2 regions of the Billgrantia sp. Q4P2 genome follow, and region 1 is predicted to be linked to the other one. Evidence: riboswitches for the same ligand, from Rfam matches in the RefSeq annotation. Region 1 holds a riboswitch; the other holds the start of a gene.
The links. Region 1 has a riboswitch for thiamine pyrophosphate ahead of ACUY1T_RS12335 (sodium:solute symporter family transporter). Riboswitches for the same ligand answer to the same signal wherever they lie in the genome.
Positions count from the first base shown of each region.

Region 2: it holds a riboswitch for thiamine pyrophosphate, as region 1 does, so the genes downstream of both, tenA (thiaminase II) here and ACUY1T_RS12335 (sodium:solute symporter family transporter) in region 1, are expected to answer to the same signal.

Region 1 is NZ_JBRBAI010000006.1:112,701-120,632, reverse strand. Features, by position in the region: gene ACUY1T_RS12350 (7TM diverse intracellular signaling domain-containing protein) at 1-23, shown strand, start outside; gene ACUY1T_RS12345 (peroxidase-related enzyme) at 101-700, shown strand; gene ACUY1T_RS12340 (hypothetical protein) at 717-1,388, opposite strand; TPP riboswitch at 1,550-1,658, shown strand; gene ACUY1T_RS12335 (sodium:solute symporter family transporter) at 1,648-3,036, shown strand; gene ilvD (dihydroxy-acid dehydratase) at 3,104-4,792, shown strand; gene ACUY1T_RS12325 (XRE family transcriptional regulator) at 4,920-5,201, opposite strand; gene ACUY1T_RS12320 (TAXI family TRAP transporter solute-binding subunit) at 5,576-6,535, shown strand; gene ACUY1T_RS12315 (DUF1850 domain-containing protein) at 6,560-7,063, shown strand; gene ACUY1T_RS12310 (TRAP transporter permease) at 7,073-7,932, shown strand, end outside.
Region 2 is NZ_JBRBAI010000013.1:82,879-90,810, forward strand. Features, by position in the region: gene ACUY1T_RS19120 (EamA family transporter) at 1-738, shown strand, start outside; gene ACUY1T_RS19125 (porin family protein) at 848-1,351, shown strand; gene ACUY1T_RS19130 (hypothetical protein) at 1,425-2,675, opposite strand; gene thiC (phosphomethylpyrimidine synthase ThiC) at 2,806-4,695, opposite strand; gene tenA (thiaminase II) at 4,737-5,405, opposite strand; TPP riboswitch at 5,491-5,623, opposite strand; gene ACUY1T_RS19145 (hypothetical protein) at 5,699-7,932, opposite strand, start outside.

The DNA.
Region 1 (7,932 bases):
GTTCCCTGCTGCCGGAGACGTGACGGAGGTTGCATGGACAGCGTGTTGACGTTGACGTTAACTGTGACGTGGCAAGAACGACAACATCCAGGAGAACGTCATGTCAGCCCCGCTCAGCCGCTTTCCCGTACCCGAATCGATCGACGACCTGCCCGGCGATATTCGCGAGGCCATTCTTGCCGTGCAGGAGAAGGCCGGCTTCGTGCCCAACGTGTTCCTGATGCTGGCGCACCGCCCCGATGAGTTCCGCGCCTTCTTCGCCTACCACGACGCCCTGATGGAGCGGGAATCCGACACGCTGACCAAGGCCGAGAAGGAGATGATCGTGGTGGCCACCAGCGCCCGCAACCGCTGCCTCTACTGCGTGGTGGCCCACGGTGCGCTGGTACGCATCTACAGCAAGGACCCGCTGCTGGCCGATCAGGTGGCCATCAACCACCGCACCGCGCCGATCAGCGAGCGCCACCGGGTGATGCTCGACTTTGCCCTTCACTGCGGCCTGGAAGTAGGCGAACTCACCGACGAGTGGCAGGCTCGCCTCACCGAGGTCGGCTTCACCCACGACGACATCTGGGACATCGGCGCCATCACCGCCTTCTTCGGCCTCTCCAACCGCCTGGTCACGCTCACCGGCACCCCGCCCAACCCGGAGTTCTACCTGATGGGAAGGGTGCCGAGGGAGAAACCCGCTTCCAGCTAGGGCGGTAACGGCTCGCTCAGGAGCAGCAGGCTTCCAATAGCATCCGCACCGGCTCCAGCTGGCTGACGTGCAGCACCAGTACGCTGTCTCCGGGGGCGTCTTCGGTAGGGCGGACCACGGCGAACTCGCCTTCCTCGAGATGGAATTCGTGGATCTCGCGGGGACCTTCCAGCGTTCGGCAGTGGATCGAGCGGTAGGTGTCATCCTCACCGTAGATCAGGCGGTGATAAACCTTGAAGAAGGTGTAGAGCGTGAGGCCTTGGTCGAAGACGGGCCAGCGCGCGGGAATGGTACGTGTCTCCTCGTTGAGCACCTGCCCCTTGGCCTCGGCGGCGGCGATGGCGTCGGCCAGCGGTTTGACAAGCAGCGAAGCGTCGTCGCGCGGCAGCGGGGCGGCACTGTCGATGGCCTGCTGATGCTCGGCGCTTACCCGGGCCAGGTCGTCGAGCGATGCGATAGGGTAATCGCCATGTGCCAGGTCGGCTGGCTCGAAGCCGCCATTCTCCCAGCCATGGATGACCCGCAGTGTCAGCCGGCCGTTCGCCAATGGCTCGCAGACCAGCGCTTGCAGGGCGACCCGCAGGTGCAGCTGGCGCTCGGCGGCCAGATTGTCGAAGGCGGAGTAGGGGTCGGCAAAGATATGGTGCAGATGCCCGGGGGCGTGTTCCTTGGCTTCGCTGAATGACATGGTGAGGTCCCTGCAGGGATGAAGTCTTCGAGAACGCTGGCCATCGCTCGTGAGGTTGTCAGCATCCTCGTTCTGGTTTTTTCATTGTTATATCATTCCAGGGGTTCGAGGTCATATCGGCCCGAAGGCGGCCAGCTTGAGGCCGGCCATGACAATTCTTTCACTGTCGCCAGGGGAGTCTCGCTGCGACGAGGCTGAGAGAGCGCAAGGCGCTGACCCTGGAACCTGATCCGGTTCATACCGGCGGAGGAAGTGCGACATGCCCTACCTGACGTCAGCCGTGCTCGGCGCGGCGCTTTTGTGCTTTGCTTTCCTGGGGCTGCGTGCCCGCCGTGCCGATGGCCCCCTCGACGATTACGTCACCGCGCGCAATTCCCAGTCGGCTTCGACCCTGGGGCTGTCGTTCCTGGCCTCGGGGATGGGCGCGTGGATTCTCTTCGCGCCGCCGGAGATCGGCGCCTTCGTCGGCCCCGTGGCGCTGGCGGGCTATGCCATCGGCTCGGCGTTGCCGTTCATCGTGCTGGGGCTCTACGGCCCGGCCATCCGCCGCCACCTGCCCGAGGGCCGCAGCATCGGCGAGTTCGCCGAGGCGTGTTATGGCGCCGGCGTGCGGCGCTGGGTGTCGCTGGTCTCGATCCTCTACATGGCCTGCTTCCTGGCTGCAGAGTTGACCGCCATCGGCGCGATCACCGCGCTGCTTTCCGACGTGCCGCCGGCACTGGTGGTGGTCGGCGTGGCCGTTACCACGCTGCTCTACACCGCCATCGGCGGCCTGCGGGCGAGCCTGGCTACCGACCGCTGGCAGGCGTGGCTGCTGATCGCCCTGCTGTTGGTGGTAGGCGGCGTGGTGCTCCTGCGCCTCCCCGAGATGCCCATCGAAGCAGCCATACCGTCGATTCCCGTCGGTAGTGCGCTGAGTGTGGCGCTGACGCTGATCATTGCGGTTACGGCTGCCAACCTGTTCCACCAGGGCTACTGGCAGCGGGTATGGGCGGCGCGTGACGATCATGCCCTCAACCGTGGTGCCTGGCTGGGCGGTGCCACTACCGTGGCAGTGGTGGCGCTGGTGGGTGGGCTCGGCATGCTGGCGGCCATGAGTGGGGTGGCGCTGGGCGAGCCGCCGATTCCCTTCTTTGCGCTGCTGGCCGAGGCGCCGGGCTGGCTGGCGCTTCCGGCGCTGGTGTTGGCGGTCACGCTGGTTGCCTCCAGCGTCGATACCCTGCAGAACGGTATCGCCTCGCTGGCGGTGGCGGGCTCCGGAAGGCGCGGGCTCTCCATCGGCGCGGCGCGGCTGGTCACCGTGGCGCTGATGGTGCCGGTGGTGGTCGTGGCGCTGCAGGGGCTCTCGGTATTGCGGCTGTTCCTGATTGCCGACCTACTGTGTGCCGCCATCGTGGTGCCGGTGCTGCTCGGCTTGTGGCGGCGCATGACGCCGCTGGCCGCGGTGGCGGGTGGTGTGGCGGGCCTGATTGGCGCGATCCTGCCGGGCTGGGGCGCCCAGGGCAGCCTGGCGGCCGGGGTGCTGGCGGCGAGTTTCCCCGACAGCATTCCCACGCTGCCGCCGTTCCTCGGCGCGCTGGCGGCCTCGACACTGGTCAGCCTGATGATTGCCTGGCTCAGGCCGCGCGCCACGCTGCACGCAGCCTGAGTATTTGCCAGGAGACTTCGTAACGGCCAACCTCAGGGGGTGCGTAACCCAAACGGAGACCGCCCCTATGAGCGATACCCCGGACCCACGCCGCCGCCACTCCGCCCCGGTGGTGGATGGCGTCGGCAAGTCGGCCAGCCGCGCCATGCTACGCGCGGTGGGCTTTTCCGACGAGGATTTCACCAAGCCCCAGGTAGGCATCGCCTCGACCTGGAGTATGGTCACGCCGTGCAACAGCCATATCCATGAGCTCGCCGAGCGTGCCCGCGACGGCGCCGATGGAGCCGGCGGCAAGGGCGTAGTGTTCAATACCATTACTATCTCGGACGGCATCGCCAACGGCACCGAGGGCATGAAGTATTCGCTGGTCTCGCGTGAGGTGATTGCCGACTCCATCGAGACGGTAGCCGGCTGCGAGGGCTTCGACGGCCTGGTGGCCCTCGGCGGCTGCGACAAGAACATGCCGGGCTGCCTGATGGGCCTGGCGCGGCTCAATCGGCCCAGCGTGTTCGTCTATGGAGGCACCATCCAGCCCGGTGCCAACCATACCGATATCGTCTCGGTGTTCGAGGCCATGGGCGCTCACAGCCGCGGCGACCTGGATCTGATCGAGCTCAAGCAGATCGAGGAGACGGCTATTCCCGGCCCCGGCTCCTGCGGTGGCATGTACACCGCCAACAGCATGGCGTCGGCGATCGAGGCGCTGGGCATGAGCCTGCCGGGAAGTTCGGCGCAGAACGCGGTGTCGCAGGCGAAGCGCGATGACTGCGAGGCAGCCGGCGCCGCGGTGCTGGCGCTGCTCGAGCGCGACATCAAGCCCTCCGACATCATGACCCGCCAGGCCTTCGAGAACGCCATCACCGTGGTCATCGCGCTGGGCGGCTCCACCAATGCGGTACTGCACCTGATCGCCATGGCCAGCACCGTGGGCGTGCCGCTCACGCTCGGCGACTTCACCGAAATCGGCCGGCGTGTGCCGGTGCTGGCCGACCTGCGCCCCAGCGGGCGCTACATGATGAGCGAGCTGGTCGAGATCGGCGGCATCCAGCCGCTGATGAAGACCCTGCTCGATGCCGGCATGCTGCATGGCGACTGCCTGACGGTGACCGGCAGGACGCTGGCCGAGAACCTGGCCGATGTCGAGCCGTATCCGGATGGACAAACGATCATCGCGCCGCTGGAGGCGCCGCTGAAGGCCGAGAGCCACCTGCGTATCCTCCACGGCAACTTGGCCCCCGAGGGGGCGGTAGCGAAGATCACCGGCAAGGAGGGTACGCGCTTTTCAGGCAGCGCACGGGTGTTCGGCTCCGAGGAGGAAGCCCAGGCGCGCATCAACGACGGCACCGTCATGGCCGGTGACGTGGTAGTAATACGCTACGAAGGCCCCAAGGGCGGCCCCGGCATGCGCGAGATGCTCACGCCCACCTCGGCGATCATGGGGCGAGGGCTGGGCAACGACGTGGCCCTGATCACCGACGGCCGTTTCTCCGGCGGCAGCCATGGCTTCGTGGTAGGTCATGTCTCGCCAGAGGCCTTCGACGGCGGTCCGCTGGCGCTGGTGCAGGATGGCGACACCATCACCATCGATGCCGAGGCCGATACCATCGAGCTGCATGTCGACGAGGTGGAGCTGGCCCGCCGCCACGATGCCTGGCACCAGCCCGAGCCGCGCTATACCCGCGGCGTGCTGGCCAAGTACGCCCGTACGGTGAGTTCGGCTTCCACCGGGGCGATGACCGACCTCCCCCAGGAATGAGCAACGGATGCGGTCGGTTGCGTTTGGCTTTCCACGGCAGCGGGCCTGAGCCCGATATAAAAAACGCCTCGCACGGTGGCGAGGCGTTTTGGATATGGCCATAGCGGCATGTCATCGCCGGCGCCGGCTAGTAGTTGAGCGCGCCATCCGGGTCGACCGTGTGGTAGACGAGCCGTAGCTCATCGAGCGAGAGGTGTTCGAGGCGGCCGGCCAGCAGATCGCTGATCTTCTGCGCCGGGAGCCCGGCTCTGCGTGCGATCTCGCGGCATCCGAGATCGGATACGGCGATCAGCCTTGTAACGATGCGCATCAGGCGCGTGCGCTTTTCCAGGTCCCTGACATCGAGGCCAGGGCAGCTTCGCGGGGGGTCGAGGAGTTCCGCGCTGGTGGTGTGTCGTGCCGTACTCATGATACTCCAGTGGGCGATTGCGACATCCACATCATGGGGGCATTTCGCCGATTTTGCCAGTACCGTTTGGCGACTTTTTCGTGACACCGTGACAGTCGCTGCCCGACGCCGTGGGCTGCGGCGTCAGGCAGTCAGGAATGACCGCGAAAAATCGCCCGCTGCACCGGGGCGCATGTTGCTCAGTGCGCGGTCCGACGGCCTGCCAGCTGAACCGACCGTGGTGGAATTCCGAAAATTTACAATAACGTAGAAACTGACGATTAGCCCCTCAGTGCCAGGGCATGCTAGCTTCTTGGTGGTGGCCGGGACCGCCCCGGTACGCTAGACCTATTTCATACAACACGAACAATCCGGTTTCAGGACGGAGGAGACTCATGCGCGCTCTCAAATATGTCGCGGCTGCTTCGCTGATGGTTGCGGCTCCGCTGGCTGCCGCTCAGCAGCTTTCCATCGCCACTGGCGGTACTGGCGGCGTGTACTACCCGATCGGCGGCGGTCTTGCCGAGATGATCAACAACCACATCGAAGGGGCCAGCGCGACGGCGGAAGTTACCGGTGCTTCGGTGGAGAACATGGGCCTGATCATGCGCGGCGACGCCGACCTGGCGCTGGCGCTGGCCGATACCGTCTACCAGGCCTACAACGGCACCGGCGACTTCGAAGGCCGCCAGATCGAGAACACCCGTGCCCTGGCTTCCGTCTATCCGAACGCAGTGCAGCTCGTCACCCTGGCGGATTCCGATGTTCAGTCGCTGCAGGATCTCAAGGGCAAGCGTGTTTCCGTCGGTGCCCCGGGCAGTGGCACCGAACTCAACGCTCGTGCCCTGCTGGAGGCCAACGGCATCACCTACGATGACTTCACGCCGCAGCGTCTCAACTTCAACGAGACCGCCGATGCCATCCGCGACGGTGACATCGATGCCGGCTTCTGGAGCGTCGGGCCGCCCACCAGCTCGATTCTCAACCTGGCCGCCACCCGCGACATTCGCCTGATCGGCTTCAGTGACGAAGAGATCGCCAATGCCCGTGAGGAGGAGCCAGTCTTCGCTTCCTACGAGTTGCGTGCCGGTATGTACGATGGCATGGACGAAGCGGTGCAGACCATCAGCATCCCCAATGTGCTGGTCGTCAATGCCGACATGGACGAAGAGCTGGCCTACCAGCTGACCAAGCTGCTGTTCGAGAACACCGACGAGCTGATCGCCGTGCACCCGGCGGCCAACGACACCACGATCGAGTTCAGCATCGACTCCACGCCGGTGCCCTTCCACGATGGTGCGCTGCGCTACTATGAAGAAGTTGGCGCCGAAGTCGCCGACCATCAGCGTCCGTAAGGTTCTTCGCATCAGGCAACCGTGATGCTTGCCTCGAACCTGCGCAGGAGTCGCCGAGCCTTCGGGTCGGCGACTTTCTGTGTGCTGACCCTGTGCTGCGCCAACGCCTGGGCTGATGCGTCGCGCCTGGAAGTGCTCGACGACGAAGGCCGGCTGCTGGTCGAGCTGCCGATGCCGGAGGGCGAGCGCTGGTGCCTGGAGTGGAACCACTCCGTGACCGGCATTCGCGTGCAGGACTGCTATCGCCACATCCAAGGGAGGATGGTACTGGAGCGTAGCCACCAGCCCGATTTTGCCGCCGGACTGGGCCATGTGCCGGGCCGGGGCCGCCAGGTCTCGGACGGGCAGGGCGGCTACTGGATCGAGGACATCGACGAACCGGTGCCCGGCAATCACTACCGATTGCGGGTCGGCTCGGATAGGGTCGACCATAGACTGCTGCATGAGGGTCGCCGGACCAGCCTGAGCGAAAGGGCGGCCGGCGAGCGGGTGACCATTCACCTGCGCACCCCAGACTCCACCCCCTGAGAGGCGTGCATGAGCGAATCTGCCAACCCTCCCGTCATCGTACCCGGTGGCAATGCCATCCAGCCCCGCCCGATCCTGTGGTTGATCACCCTGGTCGCCGTGGGGCTGTCGCTGTTCCAGCTCTATTCCGCCGGCATCCAGCCGCTGGGCCTGTTCTACCAGCGCAGCATCCACCTGATGCTGATCATGATGCTGGCCTTCCTGATCTTTCCGGTGTTCGGCCCCAACCGTAAACGTGGCGTGCTGGGCTGGCTGATCGATGTGGCCTTCTTCGCCGGAGCCCTGATTACCGGCGGCTACATGGTGCTCTACCTCGACGAGATCATCCGTCGCGCCGGGTTCTGGAGCCAGACCGACATCATCGTCGGCTGCATTGCCACCGTTACCGTACTCGAGGCCAGTCGCCGTGCGGTGGGGCTGGGCATGACCATCATCGGAGTGATCGCCATTCTCTATGCCTTCGCCGGGCCGAGGGGCGAGTTGCCCTGGCTGAGCCAGTTCATGCCCGGCATCCTCGAGCATCGCGGTTACAACATCGACCGCGTGGTGGGGCAGCTCTACCTCGGCCAGGAGGGCATCTTCGGCCTGCCGCTGGGCGTGGCGGCGACCTATATCTTCGTCTTCGTGCTGTTCGGTGCTTTCCTCGAGAGCACCGGCGCCGGCAAGTTCTTCATCGACATGGCCTACGCCGCCACCGGTCGCCAGCGCGGCGGCCCGGCCAAGGCGGCGGTGCTCGCCTCGGCGGGCATGGGCTCGATCTCCGGTAGCGCCATCGCCAACGTGGTGACCACTGGGGCCTTCACCATCCCGCTGATGAAGCGCCTGGGCTACAAGCCGCACCAGGCCGGCGGCATCGAGGCCGCCGCCTC
Region 2 (7,932 bases), on a different contig from region 1:
CTGTTTCTCCTGCAGCGCAAGCGCTTCAGCTTTCCGGCCGGCGCGGGCCGCTGGCAGCTGCTGGCGGGACTGATGGTCGCGATCCAGAGTCTTTGCCTCTATTCGGCAGTGGCGCGCATCCCGGTGGTGGTCGCGCTGCTGTTGATGAATACCTTTCCCATCCAACTGGCGCTGCTGACCTGGGTACTGGGTGGCCCACGACCGACGCTGCGCGCCGCACTGATCATGGCCGTGATCCTGGTCGGGCTGGTGGTGGTACTGGACGTTCCCGCCTGGCTGGCTACCCCCGAGGCTCTTGGTCCGGACTGGCTGCCCGGCGTGGCCTTCGGATTGGGGGCGGCAGCGGCGTTTTCCTGTGCATTGTGGATCACCGAGCACCACCTGAGCGGTGTGGGCAGTACCCTGCGCAGCTTATTGACCATGCTCACGGTGCTCGTCGTGATGGTCGCTGCCGGTGCGCTGCAACTGGTGCCGGGTGGCATGGCGCTGCCGGCGAGCCCGACGGGATGGGGGGCGCTGGCGGCGTTGGCGCTGCTCTACAGCGTTGCCTTCTCGGTACTGTTCATCAGCGTGCCGCGGCTGGAGATGGCGCGCAATGCGCCGGTCATGAACGTCGAGCCGGTGGCCTCGCTGCTGCTTGGGTACCTGGTGCTGGGGCAGATGCTCTCGGGAATGCAACTGATCGGTGGGGCGATCGTACTGGGTGGCATCGTCGTGCTCAGCCTGTCGCCACGCTGAACCTGTCCCGCCGAACTTGCCGCACGTAGATTCGTCTTGCAGACATTCGAACTCTGTACCAGACTTGGAGTCGGTGAATGGAAACACTGTTTCTTAATGGAGGTGCGATATGAAACTGCTAGCCGTTTCTACTGCTGCGCTGATGGCCACCGTTTTCGCTGCCTCGGCCCAGGCCCAGCAGTACCAGATGCCGATGTACCCCCAGGCCTATGTCGGCGCCGACGCCATGTTCTGGGAGCTCGACCCCGATCGAGGCTCCTCGGCCGACTCCGTGGGCCTGCGTCTCAACGGGGGGATGAAGTTCAACGACTATCTCGCCGCCGAGGCCCACCTGGGCACAGGAGGCTCTGATGGCGCAACCGAGCTCGATTACCTGGTGGGCGCCTACGCCAAGGGGATGCTGCCGGTCTCGCAGGAGTTCCGCCTGTATGGCCTGGCGGGCTTCACTGAGGTGGATTTCGACATCGACAGTGAAAACGGTTTCTCCTACGGTGGTGGTGCCGAATTCGACGTGGCGCCCAACCTGGCGATTGGTGCCGACTACATGCGCTACCTGGACAAGTCGGACTATACCTTCGATGCGGCAAGCGTCGGGGTTCGCTACCGCTTCTGAGGCGAACCTGTCGCATGCATCTCACCGCGCCCCCATGGCAGTCGCCATGGGGGCGCTTTCGTTGCTGGACCAATCAGCCTCCTGGCCACTTGCCATGCTCCTTCCAGCTCGCCAGCAGGGCGGGGAGGTGCTTGAGATCCCCGTTCGCGACGACCTGGACCTGCAAGCCTTGCAAGCGCTGCAACTCGGTGAGCCGTTGACGGGACTTGTCGAATTCACCGCAGGCCAGCAGTACCCGAGTGGCGGTGAGTCCCGCGGAATGATTGAGCATGCCGTGTAGCCGCTTCAGGCCTTGTTCGAGACTGGCCTCGGCCCCTGGACGCGCGATCAGGCATTCGAGGAACAGCAGTTGGTTGCGTTCCACCGCCAGGCAGTCCGATACCACGGGCTCACCGTTGTGCTGGCCGCTGAGGTCGAGGATGTGAGCCTCGCTGCAGACTCGCGATAGCCCGGCCTCCATGGCGCTGAGCCAGACGTACTCCGTCAGCCAGCCACCACCCAGATAGTGAGCGTTTTCCAGAGAGGGGATGACGAGTTCCCGAGGGGTGCCGCTTTCCCAATCAAGCAGGCCGGCCTCGCTCAGGGCACTCAATGCATCGGTGGTAGGAAATCGAGGTGTGACGTGCAGCTGCTGGCGCTCGACGCCGGGTCGTAGCCGGGGTGGCGCGTGTGGATCAGGGGCGGCCAGCACTCCTCCTTCGCCGTGCACCATGTCGTGCAATTCACCGAGCAGGATGGCTAGACGGTCGGCATGATGGGCGAGATAGCGGGTCAGGAACTTGCGCTGTGCGCAAGCCAGGCGCCAGTCGCCCTTGTCGGAGAGAGCCCGGACTCGCTTGCGACCATTGGCCTGCAGGAAGCGATCGACGTCCAGCACCGGTTCGATGGCCATGACCTCGGGAGTGGGATCCGGACCATCGCACGCCAAACGGTAGAGAGCCCCGGCCTGAATATCCACGTACAGCCAATCGGCGGAGCAGCGCCGCATGGCCTGCTGGAACAGCAGGGCGGTAAACGTACTGCAGCCGCCTGCATCCAGGGTAACCGCGAGGGAGGGCGTATCGAACTGCTGGCGATACAACGTCTCGGCCAACTCGGCGGCATACTGCGCGCAGCGCTGGGGTTCGTCGGCAGGAAGACGGGGGTGTGTCTCGATCTCGGTGCCCGGGGGCAGCTCGTGGCGCAGCAGGATTGCCAGACGCTCGGCCGCCTGTGGCGATGACTGGCATGGAATCAACACGATCCGCTGGGGGCGAAGCTGCAAAATCGGTATCAGGCTTACCTCGGGGCGCTCGGTTACCAGCGCGACGTGCAGGTGTGGCATGGGCTTGCTCCCTCCGCACTTGGTCCTTACCGTTCTCTACAGGCTACATCCGAGCGTTCCTTGGTGTCGCCTGCGGCGACAAAAAAACACGCCGACCCTCGGGGCCGGCGTGTCGCTGCAGCGTCGTGGCTCAGACTTCCTTGTAGAGCTCCGCACCCGCCTGGCGGAATTTCTCCGCCTGCTCCTCCATGCCCTTCATGACGGCTTCCTGATCGCCGTCCAGCCCATGTTCGGCGGCATAGTCGCGCACCTCCTGGCTGATCTTCATGGAGCAGAACTTGGGGCCGCACATGGAGCAGAAGTGAGCCACCTTGGCCGAGTCCTTGGGCAGCGTCTCGTCGTGGTACTCCCGCGCGGTATCCGGGTCCAGGCCGAGGTTGAACTGGTCCTCCCAGCGGAACTCGAAGCGCGCCTTGGAGAGGGCGTTGTCGCGGCGCTGGGCGGCCGGGTGCCCCTTGGCGAGGTCGGCGGCGTGGGCGGCGATCTTGTAGGTGATGATGCCGGTCTTGACGTCGTCCTTGTTGGGCAGGCCCAGGTGCTCCTTGGGCGTCACGTAGCAGAGCATGGCGCAGCCGAACCAGCCGATCATGGCGGCGCCGATGCCGGAGGTGATGTGGTCGTAGCCCGGGGCGATGTCGGTGACCAGCGGGCCGAGGGTGTAGAAGGGCGCTTCGTCGCAGTACTCGAGCTGCTTGTCCATGTTCTCCTTCACGAGATGCATGGGCACGTGGCCGGGACCCTCGATCATCACCTGCACGTCGTGCTTCCAGGCGATATGGGTCAGCTCGCCCAGGGTCTTGAGCTCGGCCATTTGCGCCTCGTCGTTGGCGTCGGCCACCGAGCCGGGGCGCAGGCCGTCACCCAGGGAGAACGCCACGTCGTACTGCTTGCAGATCTCGCAGATCTCCTCGAAGTGGGTGTAGAGGAAGCTCTCCTGGTGGTGATAGAGGCACCACTTGGCCATGATCGAGCCGCCGCGGGAGACGATGCCGGTGACGCGCTTGGCGGTCAGCGGCACGTAGCGCAGCAGCACGCCGGCGTGGATGGTGAAGTAGTCCACGCCCTGCTCGGCCTGCTCGATCAGGGTGTCGCGGAACACCTCCCAGGTGAGGTTCTCGGCCACGCCGTTGACCTTCTCCAGGGCCTGGTAGATCGGTACCGTGCCGATCGGTACCGGCGAGTTGCGAATGATCCATTCGCGGGTCTCATGAATGTTCTGACCGGTGGAGAGATCCATGATGGTATCCGCGCCCCAGCGGATGCCCCAGGTCATCTTATCGACTTCTTCCTCGATGGAGGAGGTCACCGCCGAGTTGCCCAGGTTGCCGTTGATCTTCACCAGGAAGTTGCGGCCGATGATCATCGGCTCCGACTCGGGGTGGTTGATGTTGCAGGGAATGATCGCGCGGCCGGCGGCCACCTCGGCACGCACGAACTCCGGCGTGATCTCCTCGGGCAGCCGCGCGCCGAAGCCCTGGCCTGGGTGCTGGTGGCCCAGGATGCGTTCGACCTCTTCAGTCCCAAGCGCCTGGCGCCGCTGGTTCTCGCGAATGGCGATGAATTCCATTTCCGGCGTGATGATGCCCTGGCGGGCGTAGTGCAGCTGGGTGACGTTCTTCCCCGCCTTGGCACGGCGTGGCGTACGCGTCAGGTCGAAGCGCAGCTGGGCCAGCGTCGGGTCGTTGGCGCGACGCTGGCCGTATTCGCTGGTGGGGCCGGCAAGAAATTCGGTGTCGTCGCGCTCCTCGATCCAGGCACGGCGCAGTTCGGACAGGCCGCGACGCAGGTCGATCCCGGCCTGCGGGTCGGTATAGGGGCCGGAGGTGTCGTAGACCAGCAGCGGTGGGTTCTCCTCATCGGCACCGGAGGTCCGGGTCGGCGACAGCGAGATCTCGCGGAAGGGCACGCGGATGTCGGGACGCGAGCCTTCGACATAGACCTTGCGCGAGCCCGGCAGCGGCTGGATGGCGGCCTCGTCGACCTTGGCGGTTTCAGCGAGAAAATGGGCGGTCTTGCTCATGGGTGGGGATCCTTGGTGCGTTTGTTGTCGTTGCGGGTAGGTCAGAGGCTGCGGTCCAGCCCCATCTGCCAGAAATCGATTTCGAGCCGGGTGGCGTCACGGAACACCTCGGCCAGTTCGGCAAAGCGTGTCGGGGTGACATCGGCCAGGCGCGCGTCGAGCCATTCGAGTTCGGCACGCATGGCGGCCTGGAACTCCTCGCCCTCGTACATGGCGATCCAGGCGTCATAGGGGTTGGCCTCGCCGCGCAGTGTGAAGGACTGCTCGTTCAACCAGTTGGCGATCTCGCCGTAGCCCACCAGGCAGGGGGCCAGCGCCACGTGGAGGTCGAGCAGGTCGCCGCGGTTGCCGGTGTCGAGCACGTAGCGCGTATAGGCCATCGTCGCCCGCGCCTCCGGCAGTCGGGCGAGCTCCTCCTCGTCGATGCCCCATTCGCGGCAGTAGCCCACGTGCAGGCCGAGCTCCACGTCGACGATCGCCTTGAGCCCTTCATGGGCCTGGCGCAGGTCGGCCAGAGTGCGGCTCTTGTAGGCGGCCAGCGCGTAGGCACGGGCGAAGTGAATCAGGAACAGGTAGTCCTGCTGCAGGTAGTGGCGAAAGGCGCCTTCGTCCAGAGTGCCGGTACCCAGGCCGCGGACGAAGTCGTGCTCGATGTAGGCGCGCCAGTCGTCGTGGCAGGTGTCAGTCAGATCGGTGAAGCGATAGCCCATCTTGCCTCCGGTATCGAATCGGATCCGGAGCGTGGGCGGGAGGAAGGAAGGGGTGGCTGGGATAAGGCGGCGAATGCTTGCCGCGAAGGGGCCACCGCTTGATCCCTACGCCGGTACGAGCCGGATCAGGTTCTACGGGCCCCGCCGTGACGACTGCTGATTCAAGCAATGTCGTATGGCGATCTCAGCCGGTTCCACCGGCACCCCGTCAAGCGTCAGGGCCAGTCTAGCAGGTCAGCGGTCTCTTTCCAGTCATACCTCTTTGCCCAGACACACTTGTGCCTGGTGATGGCTCATTCCACCTGGATGTCCAACTGATCGAACCAGGCCCAGCTCTCGGGCAGGGCCAGCTCGCTTGCCGGTTGGCCACTGGCGTACCACTCTCGGGCGTTGCGCAGCTGCCAGCGGCGGCGATCGCCATCCATCTCGATGCCCAGGCGCAGCGGCCCATAGCGGGCGAAGGCGCGCCCCGTCAGGTGCGAATCGCGCATGGCCAGATTGGCCAGCAGCTCCAGGCGGTCCCCCGCCTGTACGGTGAGGTTTTCCAGCCGCATGGTGCCGTCATGCATCATTACCCGCGCCTCACCGTGCACTTCGCCCAGGGTGAGCCGCTCGCGCAGCCAGCGGCGCTCGCGGGCGGCATCGACGAGCAGGTTGACCAGCAGGCCGCTGTCGCGCATGGCCAGTTCCAACCGGGCGTCGAGTTCGAGCGGCGTCTCCCAGCGGATGCGCCCCTCGCGCAGTGCGAGCCGTGCCCACCAGCCATCGCTGAGGCTGCCGCTTTCATTCTCCAGGCGCACGTCGGTCAGGCTGAGCTGCGAGCCGGAGACGTCGAAGCCGAGGGTTTCCAGGTCGCCATCGGTGAGCAGGGCTTCCAGGTGCAGGGTGCCTTCGAGGGTCTGCTCATGGAAGGCGAGGTGGGCATTCGGTGCATGCAACTCCAACTGACCGCTGGCGTGCATATCCTCGAGCTGCAGGTGAGTGGCCATCCGCGCCTGCCCGGAGAGCAGCGAGATGCCCCCGCCCTGCGGCAGGTAGCCGTTCAAGGCGGCGAGATTCGGTACCGCTACATGGGGCATGTCGATACGCGTATTCAGCTCGCGCAGCCCTTCGGGCAGGTCGAAGTGGCGGGCCCGGCTGCGTATCTCCAGCATCTGACCCTCGATCAGTGCCCCGTCTTCCGCCTGGCGGCGCAGGCCGAAGCGGGGCAAGGTGAGGCGCAGCTCCGCGCCGGGATCGGTGACTTCCACCCTGAGAGATCCGTCGCCGAAGGCCTCGTAGTGCAGGAAGCGTGCGGCGAGCCTGTCGGAGTGCACGCGAAGCTGGCTGCCGGACGTGGCTTCGCCGCCGGCGAAGTGAAAATCGGCGCTCAGCCGCCCTCCGCCCTGTATCGCCAGGCCGTGCTCATCGGGCAGAAAGGCATTGAGAAAGCCGAGCCGGTCGAGCAGGCCGTCCAGCCGCAGCGTGCCGGAAAGGGGGAGGCGCGGCGTCTCGCTACCGGGCCAGTCAAAGCCGCCCTGAAACCTTGCCTGGCGGGCGATCAGCAGGGTGCGTAGGGATTCGCCATCGTTCGCCGAGGCGGTCACTGCCACCCGGCTGCCGGAAAGGTCGAGGCGCTGGCGGGCGGGATGAAGATCGCGCAGCTCGAGGGTCAGGTCCAGCTCGCCGTGAAACGCTTCATCCAGCAGGCGCCCATCGATGGCATCTCCCGTGAGGGTGATGCGACCCCGGCCACGCTCCTCTTCGAGCGCAAGGTACCCGTCACTGCTGGCCTGGCCACTCTGGAGCCGCAACGGTGCCGCTTCCGGCAGGTAGGCGTTCAACACGTTCACGTTGGGAATGCGGGCGCCATGCCACTCCACTTGGGCCGTTGGTGTAGGCGTACCATTCGGCCGAGCCTGCGCTGTGGCGGTGAGCGAGAGGTTATCGGCCTGAAACAGCCGGCGGCCATCGGCCAGGCGAGTGAGGTCCACAGCATCGAAGACGAGTTCGACACTCGCCTCGGGGTAGGGTTCGTCGTGGCTTAGGGCAAGGTGTGCCCGACCATTGCCGCGGGCGTGAAAGCCGAGAAAGCGGGCGCCTAGCGCTTCCGAATGCACCTCCACCTGGCTGCCCTCGAGCGGCTGACCATCGCGAATGTTCAGTTCCCCGGCGAGCCGACCGCCGCCTTCCAGAGCGAGGCCGCGTCCGTCGAACAGCTCGGCGAGGAAGGGGTCGAGCATGCCGAGATTGGCGATACGGCCGTGCAGTACCAGCTCGGTTGACCACGGCGCCCCGCCACCGAACAGGGTGTCGTCGTCCAGCTCGCGCCAGGCCAGCGGCGAGTGGAAGCGGGCCGTGGACAGTTCCAGGGAGGTGGTGAGCGGTCGTGTCTCGCCCGGGGCGGCGGCTTCGAGGTCGAAGCGAGTGCCGGAAATGTCCATCGTGCCGTGTATCACGTCGAGTTCGGCAATGGGCAGGTGCAAGCCAAGCCGCCCGGTCAGCGGCTGCTCACCAAGGCGCAAGGCGATGCTTTCGCCGCTCAGAT